One region of the Limosilactobacillus sp. C0001E2 genome, then DNA from elsewhere that is predicted to be linked to it. Evidence: riboswitches for the same ligand, from Rfam matches in the RefSeq annotation. Region 1 holds a riboswitch; the other holds the start of a gene.
The links. A riboswitch is a leader RNA that binds a small molecule or an ion and turns the genes downstream of it on or off. The one in region 1 is predicted to bind thiamine pyrophosphate.
Positions count from the first base shown of each region.

Region 2: another riboswitch for thiamine pyrophosphate. It lies ahead of AC1EKL_RS05605 (ECF transporter S component); the one in region 1 lies ahead of AC1EKL_RS02585 (ATP-binding cassette domain-containing protein).

Region 1 covers NZ_JBWPXC010000002.1:63,511-78,575, forward strand. Annotated here, with positions in the region: gene AC1EKL_RS02540 (SAM-dependent methyltransferase) at 1-729, opposite strand, end outside; gene AC1EKL_RS02545 (helix-turn-helix domain-containing protein) at 741-1,154, opposite strand; gene AC1EKL_RS02550 (alpha/beta hydrolase) at 1,281-2,246, shown strand; gene AC1EKL_RS02555 (LacI family DNA-binding transcriptional regulator) at 2,265-3,281, shown strand; gene AC1EKL_RS02560 (sugar MFS transporter) at 3,369-5,333, shown strand; partial or broken gene AC1EKL_RS02565 (beta-galactosidase) at 5,346-7,372, shown strand; partial or broken gene AC1EKL_RS02570 (cation:proton antiporter) at 7,372-9,344, opposite strand; gene AC1EKL_RS02575 (magnetosome magnetite crystal formation protein family) at 9,447-9,791, opposite strand; gene AC1EKL_RS02580 (energy-coupling factor transporter transmembrane component T family protein) at 9,826-10,479, opposite strand; gene AC1EKL_RS02585 (ATP-binding cassette domain-containing protein) at 10,469-11,854, opposite strand; TPP riboswitch at 11,924-12,012, opposite strand; gene AC1EKL_RS02590 (nucleoside hydrolase) at 12,343-13,305, opposite strand; gene AC1EKL_RS02595 (NAD(P)/FAD-dependent oxidoreductase) at 13,473-14,468, shown strand; gene AC1EKL_RS02600 (NAD(P)H-dependent oxidoreductase) at 14,544-15,065, opposite strand, start outside.
Region 2 covers NZ_JBWPXC010000004.1:81,567-96,631, forward strand. Annotated here, with positions in the region: gene AC1EKL_RS05575 (tagaturonate epimerase family protein) at 1-870, opposite strand, end outside; gene AC1EKL_RS05580 (mucin-binding protein) at 1,164-3,167, opposite strand; gene AC1EKL_RS05585 (C1 family peptidase) at 3,351-4,643, opposite strand; gene cls (cardiolipin synthase) at 4,688-6,154, opposite strand; gene AC1EKL_RS05595 (hypothetical protein) at 6,272-6,397, shown strand; gene AC1EKL_RS05600 (TatD family hydrolase) at 6,453-7,163, opposite strand; gene AC1EKL_RS05605 (ECF transporter S component) at 7,163-7,741, opposite strand; TPP riboswitch at 7,825-7,917, opposite strand; partial or broken gene AC1EKL_RS05610 (ATP-dependent Clp protease ATP-binding subunit) at 8,019-10,201, opposite strand; gene AC1EKL_RS05615 (hypothetical protein) at 10,278-10,505, opposite strand; gene AC1EKL_RS05620 (aminotransferase class I/II-fold pyridoxal phosphate-dependent enzyme) at 10,918-12,099, shown strand; gene AC1EKL_RS05625 (D-2-hydroxyacid dehydrogenase) at 12,113-13,108, shown strand; gene AC1EKL_RS05630 (PTS sugar transporter subunit IIC) at 13,129-14,160, shown strand; gene AC1EKL_RS05635 (iron-containing alcohol dehydrogenase) at 14,233-15,065, opposite strand, start outside.

The DNA of each region.
Region 1 (15,065 bases):
TTTTTCACCTACGACCAGTAACTGCAGGTTAGGGTAATGCTGGCGAATTAATTGGAGCAGTTGCCAATCTTGTTCGCCCTTGTCTGGTGCCCAAGACATTACGACGTACTTAACTTGGTTACCGTATTTTTTGACGGCAGCTAATGCATCTAATTGTTCGATTGTGGTAACTGGATGGCGACCAGTTTCATTTTCCTTGACCCATGCCTGACTATCGGTAGTGTAAATCTCTTGGTGCGGATTAGAGTTTCGTAAGCCTTTCGATAAGTAACCATTGCCAGCCATTACTTCCAGAACAGGGGCCCCAGCTAAATAATGACTTAAAGCGTTGGTAAATGATGAATTGGTGTACGACCACATTCCATACGTTTCTTCGAGGTAGTCACGGTAGTTTCGTAATAGACGATCAAGTTTTGGCAGTGCCGTAGTGTATTTTTCCCATAACTGGTCGCCTCGCGGATCACCTTGGGGATATTTGGCATTCACTTCTTTAAAAATGGTATCTTGAATATCATCCGGGAGAAGCATTTTAGGGAGCGGCTGGGGCAGCAGTCCAGAACGAAGCAACCGGTCGTTAAGCAGTGCATTATTAATCAGAAACTTGATGCTGGAAAAGTTATTAAATAGTTCGCCATAATGCTGTAATTCTTGAATGTATGAAGATTGATGAGCAGCAGTGGCGACTTTGCGGTACTGCTTTTTTAATTTTTTCAGTTTCTTTGGATTCATAATGGCCCTTCTTAATTAAAATGCAAATTTAATTCTTCTTGTTTACTGTAGAATTTGTCGGTATCTTGACGGTGATTCCGTCCCGTGAGGTAACCATCAATCAATTGGAAAATTTCATAACGGTCTTCACTTGATAATTTTGTGTGGTTGAAAGTGAGACTTTTACTGGAGAAAAACAGTTTCGCCAGATCATAGTCGTCATGGTCTTCTTTTCCAGTTAAGTAATCCAGGCTAACGTCAAAAAATTCGGCTAACTTTTTGGCCTCGATGTAGGAAGGCGTCCGGATACCGCGTTCCCAATTGCCAATTTGTGAAGCAGTATTTGGTCGTTCGTCTGGTCCAAGGTGCTGATTCAGTGCTGCTGCTAACTGTTTTAATGTGATTTTTTGTCCACGGCGTAATGCTCGTAGTCTTTCTGGAAACATAGCTACTCCCCCTTTTGAGAACTAATTCTATTTTAACATTGAACCACGGAGCGTGGAAAACGCGTGGTGCATTTTTTGTCAGAATGCGCTAAAATTAACGCTATTATTGAGATAGGGGAAGAATTCATGGAGAAAAAGAAGAATAAGCAACGGCACTTATGGCGGTGGCTAACAGCCATTATTGGGATTTTACTAATTATTTGGATAGCGGCTGGTGTCTATTTTTTCAAAGTCGGGATGGTGCCGGGGCATAAGTCATTTATCAGCAGTAACCATCAAACACTGCGCCGTTCTGATTCACTGTATCGGCAAAAGAAATGGTTTCATGATGTAAAAAAGCAACGGTGGGTAATGAAATCTGCTAGTAAAAACTACCGGTTAGTAGCTGATTATATTCCTGCGGCCCAGTCGTCGAAGAAAAGTGTTTTAATTTGTCATGGTTTTATGAATAACAAGGAAACGATGGGAGCCTATGCGGCAATGTTTCATCAAATGGGCTATAATGTCTTGCTCCCGGATGCACGAGCGCATGGAGAGAGCGAAGGTCGCTACATTGGTTATGGTTGGCCGGAACGTTATGATGAGCGTAAATGGATTAACCGGTTGATTCAAAAGAATGGTCAGAAGAGCCAAATTGTGATGTTTGGGGTCAGCATGGGTGGTGCAACCACGATGATGACGAGCGGAATCAAATTGCCCCATCAGGTGAAAGCCTTTATCGAAGATTGTGGTTACACCAGTCTAGCGGCAGAACTCGATCATGAAGCTCAGCAGCTGTATCATTTACCGCCGGTGATTGCCAAACCAGCAGAAGCATCGTTGAGCATTATTAACAGGATTGCGAATGGATTCTATACAAGTGAGGCCAGTTCAGTGGCCTCACTGCATCATAATAAGTGGCCAATGTTATTCATCCATGGGGCCAAGGATACGTTTGTGCCTACGGAAATGGTTTATACTAATTATCGAGCAACCCGGGGACCAAAGGAGTTATGGGTAGTGCCGAACGCTGCGCACGCCAAATCTTTTCAGACGACCCCTCGGCAGTACCAACGGCATGTGGAACAGTTTTTAAGTCGTTACGTTCATTAAACGAAGTGGGGGATCACAATGGTCACAATTAAGGAAATCGCACAACGCGCTGGATATTCTTCCGCTACGGTGTCCCGGCTATTAAACTCAGATCCACGGTTAGTAATTTCGGATCAGGCTCGGGAAAAGTTTTTGGCAGTGGCGGATGTATTAGGATACTGGGACGAGCACGACCGACCACTAGGCAATAAAGAGATCGCCATTCTATTTCGGATTACCAAGCAAGATCAGGAGAATGATGTCTATTTTGCTACCTTGCAAGAACACCTTCAAGAGGCGTTAGCAAAGCGGCAATTAAGGACGAAGATCTTTTCTGATACAGAGAAATTGATTAATCAAGCTCGTCGTTACGAAGGCTTTATTTGTGTTGGGGCGAATCATATGACTACTGACGACCTTGATCGTCTTCACCAAGTGTTACCTCTTGGGGTTATCGTCGATACGAATCCAGCGCCAGATTATTTTGATTCTGTCCAACCGAACCTAGCATTAACGGTGCGGAAAGCATTTGAAGAAATGATTCATCAAGGATTTGAAAAAATTGGTTTTATTGGTGGTCAAGGAATGCAGATTGGGGATAAACCGTTAATGGCCGATTCGCGAACCGCTGCTTTCAAAATTGTGGCCGAAGAATATGGAATGACAGCTGCCCCCATCTTTTCTAGCGGCCGTTTTACCATTGAAAATGGGCAACGGATGGGAGAAGAAATTATTGAACGGTATGGTCGGATTGGGCTACCAGATGGTTTTATCTGTGCGTCGGATACGATTGCGGTTGGGGTATTGCAAGCCTTTAACCATGCAGGCGTGATCGTTCCTCGAGATACGTCTTTAATCAGTATTAATAATAGTGCGTTATCCAAGTATGTGTCGCCACCGCTAACCACTTATGAGATTAACCAGGCAGAAATGTGCCGAATTGCGGTAGAAGACCTCCACGATTTGATCAATCACCCACAACGGCCCCACTTTCATCTGCTAGTGGATACAACGCTCGTCATGCGCGATAGTTTTACAAGAAAAATTAACCAGTAAAGGATTTACTAAAGATTAGTAAATCCTTTATTTATTTTATTTACTTTTTTAGACAGTTTTCTATAATAATTGTTGTAAGCGATTACAATGATTTTTCTGAGGAGGGTGTGCATTTTGGACACTAAACAAAAACCAGCCGCTAAACTGACGGCGGCCCAATGGATTTCGCGTTCTGCGTTTTGTTTTGGTAACGTTGGTCACTCCGCCTTTTATGGCGTAATGAGCACTTATTTTATTATTTTTGTGACGAGCGGAATGTTTGACGGCCTGAGCAAACACGTTGCGGACCAATTAATTGCACTAATTACTGGGTTGATTGTTGGTGTACGGATTCTGGAACTAATTATTGATCCAGTAATTGGTAATATTGTGGATAATACAAAGACCCGGTGGGGGAAATTTAAGCCATGGATCTTCTGGGGCAATATTGTTTCCGGGGCCCTCTTGTTGGTCTTATTTACTGGGATTTTTGGTTTAGCAAAGGTTAACTTGGTCCTCTTTGCCATCTTATTTGTCATCATTTTCCTAGCGTTTGATATTTTTTATTCATTCTCTGATGTTTCCTACTGGGGAATGGTGCCAGCGTTAAGTGAAGACTCGAATGAACGGGGGATTTATACATCACTAGGAGCCTTTGCCGGCACGATCGGTTGGAACGGTCTGACCATTATCGTGGTTCCAATTGTCACTTACTTTACTTATTTGGCTACAGGTCAACATAAGGAAGGGGCCGTTGGTTGGTTTGCTTTTGCTGCCATCATTACGGCGCTAGCAATTTTAAGTGCGTTAGCTGTTTGCTTTGGTACTAAGGAAAAGCAAAATTTAATTCGGAATTCAGCTCAACAGAAGACGACCATTCGGGATGTTTTCTCTGCCATTTTCCATAATGATCAAATTTTATGGCCAGCCTTAGCCTACCTGCTGTACTCATGTGCATATGTGATTACGAACGGGGTTTTGTTCTACCTTTACAAGTTTGTCATTGGGAAACCAGGGCAATTTTGGATTGTGGGAGTGATTGCCACGATTATCGGCTTCTGTACCAGTCCATTATTCCCAATTCTGAACAAGTTCATTCCACGGAAGTGGCTTTTCATCATGGGACAGGTTTGCATGGTCCTGGCTTACGTAATTTTTATTGCTTGTCGGTCTAATATTTTCATGATGGATTTAGGACTGGTACTGTTTAACATTAACTATGCCCAATTAGTCACGGTACTAACCTTTACAGATGCCATTGAATATGGTCAATTAAAGAACGGCCAACGTAACGAAGCGGTTGTTTTAGCTGTGCGACCAATGATTGATAAGCTAACGGGGGCCATTTCAAATGGGCTTGTTGGTTACATCGCGGTAGCTGCGGGAATGACTGGTGCTGCGACAGCTGCGGATATGACCGCTAAAGATATTCGCACGTTTGATAGCATGGCGTTCTATATTCCGATGGCGTTAGCAATTCTTTCCATTGTTGTGTTCTTGACGAAGGTCAAGTTGTCAGAAAAACAACACGCGGCAATTGTTGAAGAATTAAAGGATAAGTTGGCTAAGGGTGAAATCAAGACAACAGATCATCAAGTGACACCCACCGAAGAGACCAACGTATTAGCTCCTGCTGATGGTCAATTAATGGCATTAGCAGATGTTAAGAATGAAGATGGTACGGTCGGTTTTCCTGGAAAGGGATTTGCCATTGTCCCGAGTGATGGACGTATTTACGCACCGTTTGATGGAACGATTAAATTTACTTTCTCGACCAAGCACGCTTTTGAAATTGTTGCCGATGATGGCTTAGAAACGATTATTCACGTAGGCCTCGGGACTGTTAACATGCGTGGTGAAGGCTTTAATGTGCATTATACTGATGGTCAAAAAGTTCACGCGGGTGATCTTCTGATTGAATTTGATCGTGATTTAATTCGCCAAAATGGATATCTTGATACCGTGGTGACGTTCATGGTGCGGCCAAAGCTAGTGGATGTGGTTAACCATGTTCAATTTGGTACGACGGTGCACCATGGTGAACGAGTGATTGCAGTAACCGCGAATAAGTAGTGGAGGATCATTATGAAGAATCAATTACCAACTATTTTGTACGGGGGGGTGACTAGAACCCCGAGCAATGGCCTGAAGATACCTGGAATGACGATATTAAAGTCTTTAAACAGGCAGATATTAATTCCGCGACCGTCAATGTTTTTTCATGGGCCCTGCTTGAACCAGCAGAGGGACAATATAATTTTAGTATTCTAGATAAAATTATTGAAAAACTCAGTGCTGCTGACTTTGAAATCGTTTTGGCAACTTCAACCGCCGCCATGCCAGCGTGGATGTTTAAAAAATACCCCGATGTGGCGCGGGTGGACTATCAAGGGCGCCAGCATGTTTTTGGCCAACGGCATAACTTTTGTCCCAGTTCTCCGAATTATCAACGGCTCGCACAAAAGCTCGTTGCTAAACTAGCGGAGCGATATGGTGATAATCCCCACATTGTCGCTTGGCATATTAATAACGAGTACGGTGGTAATTGTTACTGTGAGAATTGCCAAAAGGCGTTTCAAAAGTGGCTGCAGCAAAAGTATCAAACCCTTGATCGCTTGAATCAAGCGTGGAACAATAACGTCTGGAGTCACACCATTTATCAGTGGGATGAAATTGTGGTACCAAACGAACTGGGCGATGCATGGGGCCCAGAAGGCAGCCATACCATTGTTGCTGGTTTGTCATTGGATTATCTGCGGTTCCAATCTGCTGCACTCCAAGACCTTTACCGGATGGAAAAGCGCACGATTGAAAAGTATGATGATCACACACCGATAATGACGAACTTTCATAGTACGCCAAATAAGATGATTGATTACCAAGCCTGGGCAGGGGATCAAGACATCATTGCGTACGATTCCTACCCAGCCTATGATCAACCAGCCTATCAAGCTGCATTTCTGTCCGATTTGATGCGGAGTTTAAAGCATCAGCCATTTATGCTGATGGAATCCACGCCTTCCCAGGTCAATTGGCAACCGTATAGTCCGCTGAAACGTCCTGGACAAGTTCGGGCAACTGAATTTCAAGCGGTCGCTCATGGTGCAGATACGGTTCAATATTTTCAGCTTAAGCAGGCAATTGGTGGTTCGGAAAAGTTTCATGGTGCAGTCATTAGCCATTCGCAAAGGACGGATACCCGTGCGTTCCAAGAAGTGGCCCAAATTGGTCATGATTTAAAACGGCTGAGTTCAAAGATATTAGGGTCCCAAACGCCTGCGAAGATCGGCATTATCTTTGATTGGAATAATTTCTGGTCATATGAATACGTGGCGGGAATTTCTCAAGATCTAGACTATGTTGGCTCTGTACTGGATTATTATCGGCAGTTCTATGAACGCCATATTCCGACGGATGTGATTAGTGTAGATGACGATTTTAGTCAGTATGACTTAATTGTGGCACCCGTTCTCTACATGGTTAAGAAGGGGCTTGCCGGAAAAATTAATGACTATGTTGCTACTGGTGGTCACTTCCTGACGACTTACATGTCAGGGATGGTGAACGAGAGTGATAATGTCTACACTGGTGGTTATCCTGGTCCGTTAAGCAAAGTGCTTGGCATTTGGGTTGAAGAGACCGATGCAATGACTCCTGGAAAGACAACCCAGGTTGTTTATGAAAAAGATGGCCTTGCTGCGGATGGGCATTATTTGTGTGACCTCATTCATCTAACCAGTGACCATGCCCGTGCGGTTGCTAAGTATGGGACAGAATTCTATGCTGGAGTTCCAGCGATTACGGAAAATCAGTATGGTCAGGGGACGGCCTGGTATGTCGGCAGTCGGATTGACCATGCTGGATTGAGTCACTTAATGGATGAGGTTCTCCAAGTGGCAGGTGTGTCAGGATTAATTGCGACTCCAACTGATTTGGAAATCACTAAACGAGTGAAGGATGGTCATGAAATTTACTTTGTTTTGAACATGCGGAACGAAGAACGCCAATTACCCGCAGAGTTAGTGGATGGCTGGACGGACCTATTAACAGGTGAACAACCACAACCAAAGATGATGGGTTGGGATTTGCGAGTTCTTACAAAAAGTAATTGATCAAGAAGAAGCAGGTAAACTAATTGGTCCGTTGAGACTTGTTCATTGAGTGCATTTGCTAAGTCAAACGAAATTTTATGCGCAGCAGCTTGTTGTTGGATATAGCTATGTTCTGCTTGAAAGGCATTGATAAAGTAGCTGGTCATGAGATCAGCGTTAATCTTATTTTTGCGTGAGAAGATTCGGTAACGGTTTAGATAGGTTCGCCGGACCGCAGCGATTTCATAAGCATTTTTCGGCGTTTGAGCATCATTCAAAAATTTATTAACGCGTCGGATCACGATTCGTAAAACGGGGCCAATTTCATCATTAACTGCCTTAAAGTGATCTTGCCGCGCTTTTTTTAATTCCGGATTTTTATGATAAAGTTTGATTACTTTACGACGAGCGTGTATCCAGTGCAGACGGTGATACAACATGATAAAAGTATCCCAAAAACCGTGCTTTGATTTACTGAAGAGGTCACGAGCCATCAGCCGCGAGTACATTCGTTCCTGCTGTTCGGTGATGACGTCATTATCGGTCAATTCTTCAAGGGTATCTAATTCCACTTGGTGGCACTTTTGCAAGAGATGGTTATAGGTTTCGGTATTCAGACGTGCCCGCATGGTCATTTGACTGTCCAATTGGTCAATTACTAGTGATTTTTCACGATTTTGTTCACCGTTATTGGTTAAATCATTAATAGCGTATTGCACAGTCTTTGTTAAAGCCTTATGAAATTCAGCTTTGGAATAACTTTCCTGTTTTTGCGGAAGGAGTTTTGGAAAGGCAAAGGTACCGACAAAAAGACTAATCAGGATTACAAAAGCGGCAATCAAAATCAAATCATTCCGCATGGCAATTCGGTCTTCGTTGACCAGCAGCGGAATGGAAAAGGCCATCGCCATGGTGATGGTACCGTGAACGCCACCGATTGCTAACAATAAGCTATCTATTTTTTATCTTGTTGTAAGGCTTTGGAATGCAGACGCACAAGGCCGATTTGCGACCAGAGGTATCGTAACAGAGTCATGACAAGGTAAAGAACCAGCGCAATACCGACAATTTTAATCGTTTGCAGCTGTTTCATATGACCAAGCACCATCGGTAAGCTAAGTCCTAAAAAGACGAAAACAAGGCCGTTTAAAGCATCAGCAATGATGTTCCAAATAGTAGTAGTGGCAATCTGAACTTTGGTCGAAGTAAGGTGGAGACGGTCATACAAGATACTGTGCATGATCCCAGCAGCGACAACCGCTAAAATACCTGAGAGGTGGAGTTCTTCAGCTAACCAATAAACGACAATCGGGGTCATCACATTAATCGGAATGACAATTGGGGCGATGTCAACGTGATGTTGCATCAGAGCAGTTCGTACGTTAATTAGCAGGGATCCGGCGATCATTCCAAAGATAATCCCACCGAAGAAAACATACAGGAATGTCCAAATTCCTTGAGCAAGTGAAAATGAACCAGAAGCCAGGGCAGATGAAGCTAGACTAAACAGCACGATTCCAGATGCGTCATTAAAAAGCGATTCGTGTTCGAGGGTTAAACTGACGTTTTCTGGCATTTCGACATCAGTAGTCAACGACTTAACAGCGACGGCATCAGTTGGGGTAATAATGGCAGCGAGCATAAAGGCAACGGGTAAGGATAAGGAATGCGGGAGGAGAAAGTGTAATCCCAATCCGAGGATAATGACTGTAAAAAGCGCCAGATAAACCGCCATGGACATCGTTCTTGACAGTGCCCGCGCGAGCTGCCTGGAGGAAGTGTTCTGACCGTCGTTAAACATGAGCGGTGCGATAATCAAGAGCATGAAAATTTCTGGTTCGAGTTGAAAAGTCTTTAAGTCAGGAATAATTGCTAAAACCACTCCAGCAATAATTTGATAAATTGCTAAAGGGAGGACAGGCCAAATTAAGTGGATAATGTTGGCCGTAACGACGGCAACTAATAAGAGAACAATTCCGAGAACGGTCGACATAATATGAATCCTTTCTTGAATGTAATTTAGTTCTATTATAACGAAAAATGTAAAAAAACAAGCGATTAGCAACTGGAAATTACTAATCGCTTGTTCAATTAATTATTGCCGCTTAATTAAAACACTAATTCCCATCGCTAGGTTATAGATGTAGAGAATTAAAGAAATTAAAAGAGCTAAAACTGTTAGAATACCGAAGAGCCAACCACCCGAACTACGAACCTGATCTATTCCGGCCGCACCGAGAATAAAGAAAGTTAGTAAGGCGACAATTACGTAAAGGGCGGGGAAAACCTGCGTCCAGAAAGCGGACCGAGCATGTCTGGCCACGTATGGGTCCTGACGATCAACGATCCAAATGATTAATGGAAACAAAACGGGAAGAAATAGGATACTGAGATAAGCTAAACAGCTGAGAATCCGACTGGTTATTGATTGATTATTCATAATGAACTCCTTTTCTTTTAGTATACCAGAAAAGTTATGGGAGCATGAGTAATGTGACTTGAACAATTGCCAAACTAACGATGAAGGTTATCCAATCTCGCGTTCCAATCCGGATGATTTGAACATGGGTCCGTGATTGTCCCTCGACGAAGCCCTGTGATTCCATCGCTTGGGCGAGGACGTCCGACCAACTTAGGGCCGAAAGAATCGCTTTGAAGTAGAGCTGCGGTGACCAGAAGTAGAGAGTGATTCCGCGCATTTGGGCTGCAATGCGAATGGTTTGGATTGCTTGAATTGTACGCGGAACGGTATTGATGGCGGCTAATGTTCCGTAGGCATATTTGGCAGGGAGGTGGGCATTTTGTTCTAGTGAGCGGGCGAGCTCAAGTGGAGACGTAGAAATAGTAATAAGAGCTCCCAAAAAGCAGTAGGCGTAAATTCGACTAACCATTACCCAAGCAAAGAACCAACTATGGCCAGGACTAAACCAGCGAATGGTTACTGCAATAGTTAAAGCAGGAAGCAAGGGAATAAGAAGTAATTTAATCAATGTCCGCAGTGAACAATGATGCAAAATTAGAAGGATTAGTGCAAAGAAAATTAATAGGAGGTTGGTGGCGATTTTACTGGTAAAAGATATTTCCAGGGAAATAATGATAATCAGTAGTAATTTTAGACTAGGATTCATGACTTGTCCTCCCTTGATATGACAATTGTCGGCAACTTAGATGGAGATGATAATTAATGAATGAATCGAGCCCCGTTAATTGATGACTAATAATCAGAATGGTTTGGGGTAAAACCTGTTGGCAGTTATGAATTAGGTCAATCACATTAGCAATGGATTGCTGATCCAGGCCACTGAATGGTTCATCAAGGAGCAGCAGTGGCTGGCCCATCATGAGCATCACCAGTAATTGAAGTTTCTTTTTTTGACCACCAGAAAGAGAATACACCACCTGATTGGTGAGATGTTGTAAACCTAACTTGTCAATGGCGTCTGCTAAACGGGAACGGTTAAAGTATGGATGGTGCCCATGCCTGAGACTAAGTTCTAGTTCTTCTTGGACAGTTACCTTGAGAAATTGATCATTGGCATTTTGAAAGACGAGACCCAGTGTTTGACCAAGCTGCGGTGGAGAATATTTTTTTAAAGGACGATCGAAAAGCTTAATAGTTCCATCAAATGGAATGATTTTAGTTAATGCCTTGAAAAAGGATGATTTGCCACTACCAGATTCACCGGTTAAAAGAGTCACCTTATTTTTAAAGATGGTGAGTTCCGGTTGCTGAATAAGTAATTGATTCTGTCGCCGTAAGGTGAAGTTATGTAATGAAACCGCGGCCGGATTGGTTGATTGAGGTGGGGTTGCTGAAAAGTTATTAGGCTGATTAAATCGATCCAACAATGTTTGAGTAGCAGCTGATGATAATGGTTGAAGATGGTTATTGAAATCAATGATTAGCGGATGAAGTGAATCATATGCGGCCAAATCGTGGTCGGCGATAATGATCGTTTTACCGGTTTGAAGGAGTTTCCGTAGTTGTTGAATGATCAAAGTTCGGTTATGAAAATCCAAACTCGCGAAGGGCTCATCCAAGAGGATGATTTGTGGATTCATTGCAATGATTACGGCTAAGCTCGCGCGTTGCTGTTCACCACCGGAGAGAGTTGTGAAGTGGCGGTCAGCAAGGTGTAAAATACCAACTTCTTCTAAAGCTTGTTGGGTTAGTTGGGGAATGCGCTGAGCGGATACTTGCCGATTTTCTAGTGCAAATTCGATTTCATGACGTGGTGTGTCTAAAGCAAATTGTAGTTCCGGATCTTGAAACATCATGGCACAGGTGGGGTGATCTGGGAGGTTCACGGAGCCTGATAAGTGTCCGCCGTACTTGGGGAGTAAACCGGCAATGATCTTGAGCAGGGTAGATTTTCCACAACCAGATTTGCCATAAAAAATAGTTAATTGACTAGTTGGAATAGATAATTGAGGAATATTGAGAATAGTTTGCTTTTTTTGATAACCAAACTGGAGTGATTCAATTGTAATTGGTGTTGTCATGATGACCTCGCAAAATAAAGAAACCCTGCCGGATCAAAATGTCCGCCAGGGTGGTAATTGTAAAATTAAAAAACAACCTTGTGATCTCCCTTCGCTGGTCCTAACCAGAGCAGGTTCGATGGGTATTTCTCAGCCGTGCGGCACCCCAGACAAAGATAATTAAATTTAGTTTCATCATAACGAAAGTAGCAATGAAGTGCAAGTAGGTAGAATAATTAACAGGCTGTGGAAAAGATGTGCACAACTCTGAGGGAGGCGTAGGTGCTGATTAGACAGCATTTGTGAATGGGAGGGAGTAATTATTAACAGGTTTCCACAAGATATTGTGGATAACTAATAAATCATCCACAATCATTTGGGGAAACGAGAGAGTAAGTATGTGAATTTGAAGGTGACGGAACGTGGGTTTAAAAAATTATTCATTCTGATTACGAAAAATAAGTAACATAAAGTGTAAAACCCGTTCCACAATTGGGAACGGGTTTCTTTTAATGTTGACTAAATAAATCAGTGAGGTAGTTCATGAATGTTTGCAGATAACGGTCTTTATCGACGTTTACAGCAACTTTAACGTTTGGATTTGGATCATTCAACTTGGCGTTATTACCAATTGTCCGTCCATAATTTGGTCCTTCGTGGACAACTCTCATGAAGAGACTGATGGTTTTAACGAAACTTGGATCTAAAGAGACCCCCACTGCTAATGGATCATGCAGAGCACAGCCATTTTTATCAATATCAAGATTGTAGTAAGCATCAATGTAGAAATCGGTGATATCAGCGTATGCTTTACCAGCAGCAGTTCCTAGATCACGCCATTTCTGCGTTTCCCGCTTGGTTAACAGTGTTCGCAGTGTGACATCCAAGCCAACCATCGTTAATGGTAAATCTGGGTTGGATAACACAATGCTGGCCGCTTCAGCGTCTTGATGGATATTTGCTTCAGCAGCTCCCGTCACGTTTCCTTCAACGGTTAACGCTCCACCCATGAAGGTAACATTACCAATCAATTTGGCGATTTCTGGATCCTTTTCTAAGGCTGCCGCAAGGTTTGTCATTGGACCGGTTGGTACAATAATTAAATCTTTGCCATACTTGTGGGCAGCTTCAATGTAAAAGTCAACACCAGATTGGCTTTCAACTTGACGTTGCGGATTTGGCAACTGAACTTCACCAATTCCATTCTTACCATGAATGTCAAGGGAGACCTGCATGACGTCAAAGTGGTCAGTTGTACTTGAATGAGCCAATCCCTTAAAAACCGGAACGTCAGTCTGACCAAGCAGTTCCAATAACTTGAGACTGTTTTGGGCACAAACGTCAATTAAATTATTGCCATAGGATGAAACGATCCCAATGAGATCCACATCCGGGGCCGCCGTTGCGTATGCAATTGCTAAAGCATCATCAACCCCAGTATCCAAATCTAAAATCATTTTTTTCTTTGCCATAACCGTACCTCCATTGGAATTAAATATACTTTTATTTTAAGCGACTAATAGAGAAAAGACAATCGAAACCAAGCGGTAGCGTTTTCGATGTTCGGATTATTCGTTAGCAATGAACATGATACAATGATGATAAAATGAGTTACAGATTAATAAGGGAGAATGATGAGATGACAGACCAACTTCATGACGTTAGTGTAATCGGCGGAGGACCCGCAGGAATGTTTGCCGCCTTTTATGCTGGATTGCACGAATTAGATACACAATTAATTGAAGCGTTACCCCAATTAGGTGGACAGGTGCGCGCGTTATACCCGGAAAAGCAAATTTGGGATGTTGCTGGTAAAGCGGGGGTGACAGGAGCACAGTTAATTAGTGATTTAGAAGAACAGCTAGGTCATGCTAAGATTAACTATCAGTTATCAACGAAAGTGACGGAAGTCGTTAAAGACCAGGATGGCTACTTTACGATCATTAGTAATCGGGGGACTTTTCGTTCCAAAGCGATTGTGATTGCGATGGGGAATGGTGCCTTTGCGCCACGACCATTCAAAGTAGAAGGAATTGAACAGATTGATGAACAGCGGATTAATTACTTTATTCAACATAAAGCTCAGTTCAAGAATCAACGGGTTGCAGTTCTCGGTGGTGGTAATTCAGCAATGGATATGGCCTTAATGTTGGAACCGTTGGCAAGCGAAGTGTATTTAGTTCACCGTCGTGACCAATTTCGGGGGTTACCAGCAACGTTAACGCAGTTACAAAAATCACAGGTGCATTTACAGACCCCATTTTTACCGAAGAAGATTAGTCAAACTGAGGATGGGACAATTACTTTACAGCTAAAAAAGATGCGGAGTGATGAAGAAACTCTGCTGAACGTGGACCAAGTGGTTGTCAATTATGGATTTACGTCGAATAACGCGGCTTTAAACGAATGGTCATTGGATTTAGCAACGGAGCGGCATTTAATTAAAGTCGATTCTACCATGATGACCAGTATTGAAGGGGTCTACGCAATTGGGGACGGAAATACTTATCCTGGGAAAGTACCGTTGATTGCAACTGGTCTGGGTGAGGCTCCTTTAGCAATCAATGATTTGGCAAGACGGCTCTATCCCGATAAACGGATGGCGACGCACAGCTCATCGATGAAGATTAAATAAGAATGGTTAATGATCAAGAAAATAAATAACGATCTAGAATGGACTGAACCACTCTAGGTCGTTATTTTGTAGGGATTAATTTAATTCTTGGTAGATATCGGATAATGGTTGCCGGACTTTCGGAGTAATTTCCTGATCACGGTAACCAAAGCTGACCATGACGGCAACGCCCCATTCTTCTGGATCCATGTAATGGTGATCAGCAAGGTATTGGTTCATTTGCGCATAGTTAAAGCCTTCAATTGGACAAGAATCAATATCTAGTGCTGCCGCAGCAGTCATCATATTCGCCATTGCAATGTAACACTGCCGAACCGACCATTCAAAAACATCATGAGAATTTTTAAGACCCAAATCTTGTTCTTGAAATTTCTTGAACTTTTGAGAAACGGCAGAGGTTGGTGAATAGTTCTTATGTTTAATATCATCAACCAAATGTTGAACGTAGTGACTATCGTAAGTCACGTTTTTATATGCGAGAATGACTAACAATTTATCAGCGCCGTTAATACTGTTTGCGGCACCCCACGCAAACGGTTTAATTGCTTCTTGGTCGTGTCGATTGTTTATTAACAAGAATTTCCAGGGTTCATACCC
Region 2 (15,065 bases), on a different contig from region 1:
TTCAAAATCCAAATTATATGGAACCACAAACTTATGATAGATCTTAGCAGCAAATAAAATTGCTCCATAAAAGGTTAGAACAGATTCTTCAACATCGCGCTTTGTAAAGTGAACTTCAGCATCACCAACTTTAAATGTCTTATTTAAATACGTGTCATTGAAGTACTTTTTTTGGTCATCATCAAGTTGATCAAATTGTTTATCAAGCTCTTCATCAGAAAGTTTAACGGCCTTATTATTAATGACTTCAGTACAATCTAAAACAATGGTTGTACAACCAACTTTAACCGCATAATCTACTTCATATTCAGTCTTAACGTGATCGCCTTCGGCACCCCAGCCATAAGTAAATCCTTCATCAAATACGGCCCAAGCAGCAGCTTGGAAAACGTCAGTATTAGTTCGGTGCATCAAAATTAATTCCCGAATTGATTGTTGCGCTAAAACTGGAAAAATATGCTTACCCTTTAAGAACCGCAAGTGCGCATTAGAAGCATTTCCTAATCTGTCACCCAGTCCGAAAGTGTATTTATAATCCCGTCGTGATGTTGGCTTTACCCATGGTAACCTTTTAGCTAGTGCCTTGTAATTATGTTCATTTTGTTCAGCGATGATTAATGACCGATTACCATGATCTAGGCGGTCTTGAGCTTCAAAATCATCAATTGTGCGCTTGTCTTCATATACAACTAACGTTTTTTCCGTATAACCTTGTTCATTGACATGGTGTACATCAAAATAAACATTTCGTTGGCTAACTTGAATCGATGGAACATAAATTTCATTATTACTCAAATTATCAAAATTATGGTTTGCATCAACATCGTCGAAGATTTCTTGGACATTATCTAATAGTTTCTTTAAATTCATTTTTTTGCCTCCAAATTTTCTCTCATGATTCCATAAATGTTCACGTGAACATTTATGGCGAAAAAATTAAGTTGCTGGTGTTATAGCAAAAAAGACACTTAGCTGTAACGTCACAACTTGATTGCACTTTCATAGTAGCACATATTTTTGCACACGTGAAGCATATTAACGAATATTATTAAATAAGGCTACATTTCTATCCAAATATCTAAACCATAAAAATAAAACGGACAGAGAATGTTATTATGCATTCTCTGTCCATTTTCGCTTAATCCATTAAAGGTAGGCCGCAATTATTCATTACGCTTTCTTGCCCATCCGGCAAGGCCAAACATCCCAAGTAAACTAGCTGCTCCGAGCCCAACTAAAGCAACGTTGCTTTGATCGCCAGTCTGTGGCAATTGCTTACTCTGATTATCAGGCTTAATGGTTACTACTGATGAATTCTTTGAATCCTTTGGTGAGGTTGACACGGCAACTTCCCCGGCTACAGATTTCTGTTCATCATCAAGTCCACTAGGTTGTTCAATCGGTTTCGTCGGCTTTGGATCATTAGTTACTGGCGTATCAGCTATCACTTCTACTACCTGTACTGGTGTCTTCTCATCAATGGTAATATCAACACTCCGACCTTGGTCCTTTGTGTGGTAGCCGTCCGGCACCTTAACTGTGGTCTTATCACCATTCTTACCATTGACTGGCACTTCGGCAATGGTCTTACCGTCCGGCGTAGTGAACTTAATGACATTCAAAATATCATTGTCGGAAGTCGTTGGAGCACCCGTTGATGAAACATTCTTTACGACCGCCACCGTAAAGTCATCATGACCATTGGCACCAAAAGTAACACTTGTTGGCAGCTCGGCCCCATCGGCTAGGTGATAACCATCTGGCACCTGAATATGAAGAGGGAACGTTTGATCCGTCTGACCACTGATCGTATCAGTATGAACGATTTTACCATTTTCGTCAACATAGTTAACATGAGTGATTTGATTATTAGCCGTGTAAGTAACATCAATACTTTGATCCTTGGTCCCGTTTGTCACCTTAACCGCATCGATTGAAGTTTGCGAAGGCGTGTACCCAGAAATTTCAGGAACATCCACCTTACGCCAGCTGGTATCATCTTCGGACCAATCACCATAGGTAACTTCACCAGTAACATCATCAACCTTGGCATCACGGTAAATCGTTGCCGTTTGTTTAATTGTATTCTTCTTACCATGTTGATCAGTAATCGTAATCGTCCGCGTCAAAGTCTGATTAAGGTCTGATTCATGAGCCCCTTGAATGATCTTACCAGTGGAAGTCTTACCATCCTTGGCAACTGGATCAGTGTGATCAACTGGTGTTTGATGATGTACCACATAGACCGTTTTTTCAAAGGGATGATCAACCGTATCTGATGTAAAGGTTACACTAGCTGGTACCTGTTCGCCGGTTTGAAGAGCCCAACCTTGTGGAATTTGTGGGGTAATCGTTACAGTACTATTAGTTAGACCACTAATAGTTTGATTATCAACATTATGTGAATGATCATTAGCATCAACATAATGAATTGTTCCAGTTTGTGTTTCTGGTTCGTAATCTACATCGTATTCAATGTCGGCAAGTTTTCCAGAAATATTCTCTAATTTTGGTAATTTTAGATAGGTTTTACCATCCTTAGTATATAGGTCATAACCCATTCCTTGGATATCTGTAACGACGAGTTTCATTCCTTTAAAAGTTGGTAATTCAACATCTTTAAAGAGGTAACCACTAGTTCCTATCAGTTTAGTACCTTCTTTATCCCAGTAAGCTGGTCCCTTACCGTCTCCTGAGAAAGAGTAAGTAGGAACTGACTGTTCATTAGGTTCTAATTTTTGCCCATCGGGTTCAGTAATGTTCACAGTGGCGTAGTGGTAAGTCACAATCGGCTCCATTTTTGGATTGCTTGGTTGTTCTGGATCCTTATTTCCACCCGATACCGGAGTCCATTCAGTGCTTGGTTTCACTGGATCAAATGGCTTTATTTCCGCTTCGGAAGACGTTAGTTGTTCAGGATTAGAAGGTGATTTCAGCTCTAAAGTTTTGGTATTTAAGTTATTCGTCTCACTATTCTGATCACTAGCCGGTGCAATAGTATCCCCATTTTCATTTTGGGCATTGGCACTTGCTGATGTGTGATAGCCCGCAAATGTCAGACCAACTAAAACAGAAGCCACCCCAACAGTTAGCTTCCGCAATGCAAATCGTTGCTTGGTTGTCGCATTTTTTTGCAACATCACTTTTTGATTATGTCTTGATAACATATTTTTCCTCCCAATTAAGTTCCCTTAGTACCATAATTATTACAACATTAATTATACTACACTTAAAGATGAAAGGCGTACTAATTTATATAATGATATATATTTAAAGGCTTAATGTTCAATTCGTGTTAAATTTTTTAAATAATTAATAAATCCCGAGCCAGTTGGTTCGGGATTTTCCATTTATTGAAGCGAATCCCAAGCAGCCAATTTAATTGGCGTTTGGTTCGCAATCTGTTTAATTTCATTCGTCAAATACTTTTTATTAATGACGGCTTCGTACGTATATTGTTCAAACCAGTCCTGACTCATCACAAAGTAACCTTGGTCACCATTTTTCTCACCCCAACTATTTTCAATCTTCCACCGGTCCGGTTGGCCATCAACCAAGTTATAGCCAGTCAGAGTCATGGCATGGGTCACTTCCGCTTGGTGCGTTTCTAAACGTTCTTTTTTACTCATCGTAAAATCAATGCCCAGTAGTTCTTCGCGATGATACAGTTTAGCATCCATCAAGCCGCGTTTCCGATCCATTTGTTGGAGAATATCATTACCAACCCAGATTGTTTCATCATGGTTTAGTTGGTTAATCACCACTTCTTGGAGCTTCTTGAATGGCACGTTTGCAAACTGAATTGGAATCCCACCATTGACATTGTCCTGCGATGGTAATGAATACAATTTTCCATATTCATGGTCTGGTGCATTAGTAACAACTACATAGTCATGCAGGTCAGTCTTAAAATACTGATGGTAGAATTCAAGGGGAGTTAAGTTAGCCTGACGATGATATTGATGGTCATCATCACGATACTCTAGATCAAACTTTGCCGGTGGTTCACCAAAGGCATAGGCACAAGCCCGATAGACATCGCTCATCATCCGTTGTCGGGTTTCCTGAATTTCCTCATTACCGGCTTCTTCATGGACTAGGCGACGAAGTACTAATGCATCCTTCTTCATCAGATAAGTTAGAACTTCAGCAATATCGGTCGTATCTTCAGTATTAAAGGTGTCTGGCATGACATAGTGCGGAATCACTCCATACTTTTCAATAATGGAAGCCGCGTTCGCCCATTGACCGCCATCACTTTCTGCAGATTTTAAATAATAATCAACTAGCCGATCATGCAGATCGCGATCAGCCGTTGCTAAAATGTTATCAAAAAACTTATTGGCTCGTTCGATTCGATCCCAGAAAAATAGATAATTTTGGGATAGTTCAAAATCTTTCACCTTGTGAGTCAAAGCAAACTGGTGACGTAAAGTGTTGAGTGTTGCAAAGGACCAACACCGTCCACTGTGCTTTTGGTTACTAACTTTGCCCGTTTTAACCTCATGTGAAAACACCCGGTGTAAACGCTGGCTCACTGCTGGATCTTCACTGGTGGCTTTAATGCCATTCTTACGGATTGCCCGTTCCAACACTTTGGCTGTTCCACGTGAAACATAATTATCATGAAACTTAGTAATCATTTCCTTCGTGACGACTGTATCCTTATTCATTAGTGATATCTCCTTTATAAAATTGGCGATAACAACCGCGAAGCCGTCTGCTTAAAACGTAACCACCGTGGTTGTTGGGCAAACATTGCTGGTGTGACTACATGACTATGCCGAACATCTTCCATAAAAATTTGTTCAAGCTGATCAGCAGTCCGCGAATCATAAATAAAACTGTTGATTTCAAAGTTTAACTTAAAACTCCGGTAATCAAGGTTAGCAGAGCCAACTGAAGCCATCTTCCCGTCAATCATGACGGTTTTAGCATGCATAAAGCCATTATCATAATAGTAAATCGTAACCCCTTCATTGGCGAGCATCCGTGCATAGTATTGCGTCGCGCGGTAAACAAACGGGTGATCAGGCTTGCACGGAATCATAATCCGGACATCAATTCCTGAATGGGCAGCGACCTTTAGTGCATCAATCATGCTATCATCCGGAATTAGGTATGGTGTTTGAATCCAAATATGGTCCTGGGCCGCATTAATGAGCCGCAAATAGCCAAGCTTAATCGTTTCCAACTGAGTATCAGGCCCACTGGAAACAATCTGCATTGGCGTGGTCCCATTTTCAACCTTAATCGGTGGGAAAAATCGCCGATAGTGCAGGATCTGCTTATCAGTTCCCTGCATTGTGGCGTTCCAGTCACGAATAAATCGTTGTTGAAGCGAATAGACCGTACCCCCAATCAGTCGGAGGTGAGTATCCCGCCAGTAGCCAAACTTTGCTACCCGGCTCAAGTATTGATCACCAACGTTAAAGCCACCAACATAACCAATGCGGCCATCAATCGTGACAATTTTACGGTGGTCACGGTAATTAATCCGGAAGTCAAATAGGTTACTCCGTGTCATTAAGAATTGTGCAGCTTCGCCACCGTTTTCGCGGAGGTGGTTATAAAAACTCGGCTTAACGCCCCGGGAACCCCAAGAATCATAGAGAACCCGTACTTCGACCCCTTCCGCAGCCTTTTGTTCCAGAATCGTCCGCAATTGATTACCGATTTGGTCATTATAAATGGTATAAAATTCGATATTGATACTCTTTTTGGCCGCTTCAATATCTTTAAACATTTGGCGAAATAGCTTGTGCCCGTCATTAAAGATCTCAACATTATTATGTCGGGTAAAAAAGGCATCATCGAGGTTTTGAAACAGCATCACCGTTCGCCAGTAGGTCCGCCGGGTTTGCTTTTTCGGCTTCATCATATTAGCGAACTGCTTTTTTTGTTCTTCAATGGCCTCCGTCAGCTCTAACTGGGTGGCACTTTGAATTCTTTCCATCCGGTGACGGGTCGGCTTTCGCCCGAGAAAGGCGTACGCAATAAATCCAATTACTGGAATGAGCGTCAAAACAAGGAGCCATGCCCAGGTTGCCGCAATATCTCTTTTTTTCCGAAAGACGGTCAAAAGCGCCGCCACTTCATTCACCAGCACAATGATAATGAGGACAACACGAATAATATTCCACGTCAATACCATGCTTGCTGTCCTCCTTTACCCGATAAAATCACTTATAATAATTTTAACGCATTCCCCACGCTGAACCAAACCACTAATTCATGTATAATAGTTCAAAATCAAACGAGGTGGTTATTTATGTTTCCAGAATTTGCCGTCGGTCAAATCCGCGCTTTTCACATGCTGTTTAACCAAAACCCAGTACTGGCCATCATTGTGCTGGTCGCTTTAATTGCCTTAGCCTACTACTTTAAGAATCGTTAATCAAAGGGATCATCACCGAAAGTCACGTTTACGACTTCGATGATGATCCCTTTTGTTAAGCAAAAAACCGCTGCCAATTTTGTTCAATTTGTTGTTCTAATTTGATTGCTGTCATCTTTCTCAAATGAGCAACTTCTGCATATAGGTGTTGCATCGTCTGCCAATAATCAATTTCATCAAGCGGTTTGTTCTGCGCCCAGGAAATTCCTTCTAGGCCATCACTCTCAATAAAAATTCGCTCTGCAGGAACCTGTTGAGCAACATTTTGAACTGCCGAATCATTAAAGACATCCGGCCCCACTGAAAACCAAGTATTAGGCACCGCTAGATACTGTTGTAAGTAATGTTTTGCTGAATACCAGTGAACCAATTTATGCACGGCTGGAAACTTCTGAATCTGCTCCAAAAATCCCCGCTCACAGCCCTTAACATGCAAAACAACCGGTTTATGATCAGTAGCTGCTAATTCCAATTGTTTTTGAAAGACTGGGCGTTGGATATCTAGCGGCACATCTGTCCAGGTCGTATCCAGTCCAATTTCACCAATCACCGAAACCCGTGCTAATAAACCCGTGTCAACCTTTTCCTGCCTTGCTTGCCATGGATGAATGCCATAACTTAATTTTTGTTGAGCATTCGCAATTTGGCGATTTCTTTCATACTCTGCGTCACTTGTCGAACTAATCGTACTTTGCATTTGGTGTTGCTGCTGCACCTGAATAATCTTCTGATGCTCATCGTTATGACAATGAATATCAATTAACATTAACGAACCTCAGGGGACAATGCCCGATCCAGTAAGTTCATAATCAACTTTACAAGCACCCCATCAAAGACTAATGATGACAGTGCTCCCGTAATAAACATCGCAATTTGTAAACTTACACTGAAGTGGTTCCATCCATAAATAAAGTATGAAGGGATAAAGCCACCCAAGTGGGCACCGAATGACCCCAACAGGACACTCCCCCAACTGCACCGTTCATAACGGGACTTTTTCGGAAAGAATCCCAATTCATTCCCGGCTCCTTGAATCAAGCCTTCCATAATCGTCAATGCTCCCCATTGGCCACCAAGAAACATTTCCACCATAGAAGCAATTGTCTCACCAACCACTGCAGAACCAATTGTTGGCACTAAATAGATTGCAATTGGTCCAGCCATATACCACAATCCCGAAAGTACCGTATCAACTAACGGGCCAATGCCTAATGGTGTTAGGAGCAACTTAACGGAGTTATAAACTGTATTAATTAACAGCATATAGATAACTCCAAAAAGGATCCCTACCAATGCTACTCGAATAACCGATGCTAAATTCCAATGTGTATAACGTTTAAACATAAAAATCTCCTTTGCATACTAATAACGTTAATACTTAAAAAGGCTCCCCCATCACGGAGAAGCCATTATTGGATATTTTACACATCAAATAATTGCTGTCTCCCTCCGCTAGTATTAACTAGATCAGGTTCTATGGGTATTTCTCAGCTAACTAAATAGCACCCCAGACAGGTTCACTTTTTTACAGGGACGATCATACCACATTACGGAGCCGAAAAAAAGGAGGGGAAAAGAACTAGCTTGTCTAGTTCATCTTCCCACTCCTTGTCATTAACGACTAGTCTTGGTCGTCAGCCTTTTGATCATCTTTCTTTTCGTCGGCCTTGTATTGGTCACTGTCGTCATCAGCAGCATCCTTGGCATCAACGATTTCCAGCTTGCCATCCTTCATTTCAGCAACTAAGTGCTTTGCATCAAGGTGGTCAAGGTAGTAATCCGTAACCTTGTCACGAATTTGTTGTTCGATGACCCGCCGCAGTGGACGTGCACCCATGGCTTCGTCGTAACCTTCGTCAATCAGGAACTTCTTCGCCGTTGGTGTAACCTTAACGTCCATGTCCTTCTTAGCCAACGTCTTGTTTACATCCGCAATCATTAAGTCAACAATCTTTTGCAGATCGTCCTTAGTCAAACTGTGGAATTCAACAATCGCGTTAAACCGGTTCAAGAATTCTGGACGGAAGTAAGTGGTCAACTTCTTGATCAAGTCTTCTTCATCCTTTTCGTCACCGAGTTTAACTGGAGCATCGTTGGAGTAACCGGCATTGGATGTCGCAATGATTACCGTATTCTTAAAGTCAACTGTGTTCCCTTGGCCATCTGTTAACCGACCATCATCTAAGACTTGGAGAAGCAAAGTAATAACTTGTGGATTTGCCTTTTCAATTTCATCCAATAGAATGATGGAGTATGGGTGACGACGAACCTTTTCAGTCAAGGTGTTGGAGTTATCATCGTAACCTACGTAACCAGCGGTCGTCCCAATCAACTTAGAAACCGCGGTCCGATCAGAGTATTCTGACATATCCAACCGGATAATATCATTCTTAGAGCCAAACATATCAAGGGCTAGTTGCTTAGCAAGTTCAGTCTTACCAACCCCAGTTGGACCAACGAAGAGGAAGCTCCCAATTGGCCGATTGCCTTCGTCAAAGCCAGCCCGGTTCCGCCGAATGGCCCGTGCTACTGCTTCAACAGCTTCGTCTTGGCCAATGACTTTGCCTTCAAGCCGCTTGTCCATTTCCTTCAAGCGTTGAACGTCACTTGCCCCGATCTTAGAAACCGGAATACCTGTCATTTGTTCAACTGCCGCTGCAACATCTTCCGGTGTAGCAGTGACTTATTCTTGCTTGGAGTGATCCTTGATTTGCTTCTTCAAATCAGCGATCTTGTCTTTAGCTTCTTGAGCAGCCTTGTAGTCTTCCTTCTTAGCAGCGTCCTTTTGCTTCTTTTCTTCTTTTTCAATTTCCTTTTCGATTTCCTTGACGTCCTTTACCGGGTGCTTAGCAGCCAGGTGAGCAGCCGTCATATCAATCAGGTCAATTGCCTTGTCAGGAAGTGACCGTTGTGGAATGTATTGAACAGAATAGTCAACCGCTGCTTGAAGAACGTCATCTGGCAACTTAACGTTGTGGTGACGTTCATACAAGTCCCGAATTCCCTTCAGGATGGCGAGTGTGTCCGCCTTGCTTGGTGCGTTGACAGTTACTGGGTTAAACCGCCGCGCCAAAGCAGCATCCTTCATAATAGTGTTCCGGTATTCATCTTGGGTCGTTGCCCCGATTACCGTGATTTCACCAAGTGACAATGCTGGCTTAATAATATCAGCCATTCCTTTAGAACCACTGTCAGAACCAGTCGAACCAGCACCGATGATTTGGTGAATTTCATCAAAGAAGAGGATAACATTGCCAGCCTTCTTAACTTCGTCAATCAGCTTTTGCATATTCTCTTCAAAGCTGCCCCGGTATTGCGTACCGGCTTCTAGTCCGGAAATATCAATACTGATAATTTCCTTGTCCTTAATTGGTGCTGGGATATCGCCAGCAACAATTGCTTGGGCTAAGCCTTCAACAACTGCAGTCTTACCAACCCCGGCATCACCAACAAGTACAGGGTTATTCTTCGTCCGCCGACTTAAAATCTCGTCAGTTTCTTGAATTTCTTTATTCCGCCCAATTACTGGGTCCAATTCGCCTTGGCGTGCTTCTTCCGTCAAATCCGGCCAAGCTTGTGGAGCATACTGTCCTTGCCTTCATTTGGCTGTGGTCCTGGTTGTTGTGGAGCTCCACCAGGCAATTGGCCAGTTTGGCGATATTGAGCAAATTCTTCAGGAGTAACTTCACGGCCGTTAATCAAGTAACGACGGTTATCTGAATTAAAGCCGTTCATCCCTCCCATTAATTGGTTAAAAATGTCATTCATGTCGTTGTCAAATGGGTCTCTTGGGTTTTGTGCCATAATACTTTCCTCCCTATTTGTTTAATTGCTTTTTTAAATTACATCCGAATCAACTTCATCATACAGCTAACCCGAATTAGTCGTCCAATAAATAGTGTTCTTCTAAATCGCGTAAAACTTGCCACATCTGCCGATGTTGCGCACGCGCAATTGCATCCAGATCTCGTAAGTTCAATGACGTGGCTTTTGACTGCTGTTTGTTAAACGACTTATGTAAGGTTGTGTAGCCGTATCCGGAAGTCTTTGCAACCTGATAAATCGTCAGGTGATTTTCATTAAGATAGCTCTTAATATCAATCCGCATTACTGCTCACTTCCTTCACACTTTATGTTTTTATTATACCATATTTGTGATATACCACAAGTGTAATATGACAAAAAAGTGGAATAAATTTATATTTTTTTATGATACTTTCCTGTGAATTTTAAATTTTATGTTGACATTCATTAGATTTCAATTAGAATGTACTTAATCAAATTAAATGAGGTAACACAAATGACTGCATTAAATTATTCTCAATTGAATAATGCGTTTAGCTACTGGTTCTGGAACTCCATCTCCTAGAGTCAGTAACCTTTTGTGATGGCTTCTAGGATTCATACATCCGGAAGCCGACCAACCTTAATTTGGCATACTACCATTTAAGAAACGAGCGCTCCCGGGTGTTGCAGAAATTGCAATTCCCGGGTTTTTTATTTAAAGGAGGAACTTTTCAATGCCAAAAATGAAAGCTAGTCTTAGTCAACAATTCAATCCCAACCTCTCTAGAGTTCAACCAACGCCCATCCGAGTGTTTGATAATCAAGCCAGTCAAATTCCCGGGATCGTGAAATTAACCCTTGGTGAACCGGACTTCAATGTTCCAGAAGTTGCTAAACAGGCTGCAATTAAGAGTATCAAAGATAATGACTCGCACTATTCAGCAGGTTCAGGAACCCCGGCTTTACGTGAAGCAATTGCAAACTATCTAAAGAAACATTATGATCTCGATTATGATGCCACAACTGAAATTGCAGTCACGATTGGCGCAACCGAAGCTATCTACGCCGCACTTTTTGCCATTATCAAACCTGGTGATCAAGTCTTAATTCCAACACCAACCTTCCCACTGTACGAAGCTGTCGTTAACCTTCTTGGTGGTGAAGCAATTAATCTTGACACCAGCAATAACAACTTCGTACTATCACCGGAAGCATTACAAACCACCTTAGACCAGCACGAAAATGTTAAAGCAATTGTTTTAAACTACCCATCAAACCCAACCGGAGTTACTTATTCAGCCGACCAACTAAAAGCTCTTGCAGACGTCTTAGCAGATACGAACCTGGTTGTGATTGCTGATGAAATCTACTCTGAACTAATTTATGGTGGTCAACACACCTCCATTGCAAAATTTCTTCCTGGACAAACCATCGTCCTCAATGGTGCCTCTAAGTCTGGAGCCATGACTGGTTACCGGATTGGTTTCATGGCAGCCCCAGCAGAATTGATGAAACGATTAGGGATGGTTCACTCAATCATGATTACCTCCCCTTCTGATCCAGCAATGGCCGCTGCCGTTCCAATCTTCGATAGCGAAGCAGGGCATCAAGCAACCCTTGATATGAAAGCAGCCTACGAAAAACGGCGCGACTTCTTAGTAGCCGCATTGCAGGATCTTGGCTTCGGTGTTGCAACTCCAAATGGTGCCTTCTACGTTTTCGCTAAATTACCGACCAAATATGGTACTGACGATGAAGCCTTTGCTACTAAATTAGCTCAAGAAGGTAAAGTTGCCGTTATTCCTGGATCATATTTCGGTGATGGCGGTGAAGGTTACTTAAGAATGAGCTACGCTACCAGCATGGACAACCTGAAATTAGCTGTCGACCGGATCAAAACTATGTTAAATAACTAGGAGGAATTCAATTATGACAAAAATTTTAATGACTAGTGTCCGCCCTGATGAACAAAAAGCGATCAACGAGTTTGCGGAACAACACCAGATCGATGTTGTAACTACCCCTAAGCCATTTATCGACGATGAAGCAATCGCGATGACTAAGGGAATGGATGGGTTAGTCATCCAACAACACGCCAAAGTTCCTGACAATGCCTATGCTGCTTTAAAAGCTAACGGCCTTAAACAAATTAGTACCCGAACGGCCGGTGTTGATACCATCAACGTTCCATTAGCACATGAAAACGGTCTAAAGGTAACTAACGTCCCAGCATATTCACCACGTAGTGTTGCAGAGCATGCTTTAATGCAAAGCTTCCGTCTTTTGCGTAAATCATACGCATTTGACCACCGGGTTGCTCAAAATGATTACCGGTGGGCTGGCCTGCAAGCCACTGAGATTCATTCCGCAACCATTGGGATCATTGGAGTTGGTCGAATTGGTGGCACCCTAGCTAAATTACTGAAGGCATTAGATGCACGAGTGCTCGGCTATGATGTCAAGCCACGAAAAGAAATGGATGGGATTGTCGAATACGTTTCAAAAGAGGAACTTCTGCAGCAATCTGACGTTGTCTCATTGCACGTCGACTTAAACGATACTTCCAAGGGTCTGCTAACGCTTGATGATTTCAAGTTAATGAAACCCACTGCCGGACTAGTCAACGCTAGCCGTGGACCTGTTGTCGTCACCAAGGACCTCGTCACCGCGCTTAAAGATCACGAGATTGCTGCAGCCGCTCTCGATACGGTCGAAGGCGAAGAACACATTTTTAATCAAGATCATCGTGAGGACGGTTTAGATGCTGTCCCATTAGTCAAAGAACTCCACGCGATGGACAATGTTATTCTGACCCCACACATTGCCTTTTTCACCAACATTGCAGTACAAAATATGGTTGAAATTGCCTTAACGGATGTCTTAACCATCCTTGATGGTCAATCATCACCTCACGAATTCAATTAAGATAAGGAGAAATTACAATTATGAAAGCCAAGCTCAAAGAATTAACGATGGCCACGCTTAACGGAAATGCCATCGCCATCGTCATTGCGCTAATTCCGAGTGCATTGCTCTCTCAATTACTACAATTTTGTCCAGTGAACTCGGTTACCACCGGGATTACCCATATGATTAATCTCGCGCAAGCCGCCTTTCCCTTCATTGCCGCCTTTGCGGTAGGAATGATCTTAAAATTCACCACTTTACAAGTCGGTTCGATGGCACTGGCAACCTTCGTGGCTGCCGGTAACGCGGTTCCCCACAAGACCGCTTTTATCATTAGCGGTTCTGGAATTATTTTGAATATTATGTTAACAACCTTTATTGCCTCCATTGTGGTAATCCTTTTAGATCAATTTCTTGGTCAGTTCAAAATGATTTTAGAGTCACTATTAGTGTTACTGATTGCTGGTGGAATTAGTCTGCTGACCATGCCCATAATGGTTGCAATTCAAAACGCAATTGGGCAGGTGGTCCAAGCCGCCACTAATATGTCACCACTATTAATGGGGATTGTCCTCGGAATGTTATTTGGGGTTCTGATTGTCTCCCCGATTTCCTCCGTTGCCATCGCAATGGCAATCTCGCTTTCCGGTATTGGCTCTGGGGCCGCAAATGCTGGAATCGTTGCCTGTTCCTTTACTTTGGCATGGATGGGAGCAACTGTGAACCCGATTGGTGGAACCCTGGCGCACTTCTTAGGTTCACCCAAGATTCAAATGGCCAACATGCTCGAAAAACCAAAACTATTCATCCCGGTAATTATTGCTTCAGGTATTTCTGGTTTATTCGCAGCAATTTTCCAAATGAACGGTACGCCATTCTCCGCTGGATTTGGTTTTTCAGGATTAATCGGTCCACTGACCGCCTACCAGCATTCTACCGGTTCATTCCTCCTGCTACGGGTAATCCTGGTGTTTGTAATCGTTCCGGTAATCTGTGCTTGGCTCATGAATTTCATCTTTGTTAAACGCACTACTTTTGTTCAGCCAACTGATCTTAAACTGAATCTATAATGTTTCATGTGAAACACAAAAAGGTGATCGAAAAATCGATCACCTTTTTGTGTGTTATCAAGTATTTTAATTTTAGTAAATGCCGTCGTAAGCCTTTTGGAATAGCTTAACAACTTCTTCAACAGTTCCCTTCCGTGGGTTGGAGAATGCATTACCATCCTTTAATGCATTCTTGGCCATTAATTCAAAGTCTTCTGGCTTAGCGCCAATAGCCTTAATTGAATCAGGAATACCAATTGACTTAGCTAATTCACGCATCCCATCAATTGACTTGTGGGCAGCTTCCATAGTCGTCATACCAGTTGTGTCATAACCCATAATTTGGGCTAATTTAGCAAACCGGTCTGGACAAGCAATGATGTTCCATTCTTCAACTACTGGCAGCATCAAAGCACAGCAGACACCATGAGGGGCATCATATTGGCCACCCAATTGGTGCGCCATTGCATGAACATATCCCAAGTTAGCGTTATTGAAGGCCATTCCGGCAAGCATTTCCCCTTCGACCATCTTGGTCCGAGCTTCAACATTGTGACCATTCGCAACCGCTTCAGGTAAGTATTGTTGAATAATTTGAATGGCCTTTTCACATTGGCTATCAGTAATATCATTGTGGTCAACTGAAACGAATGGTTCAACCGCTTGAACGTAGGCATCCAAACCAGTTGCGGCAGTTGTGGCTTGTGGAATGTCCAGCATGAGCATTGGGTCATTAAATGAAACCAATGGAATGTTCCGCCATGAAACAACTACAAACTTTAGGTGAGTATCTTCATTGGTAATTACTGCGTGCCGGGTCAATTCAGAACCGGTACCAGCAGTCGTGTTTACCGCCATCAATGGTGGCAATGGCTTATCTAGCGTTTCAATTCCGGCTAGTTTAGTAATATCGTCACCATTGGTGA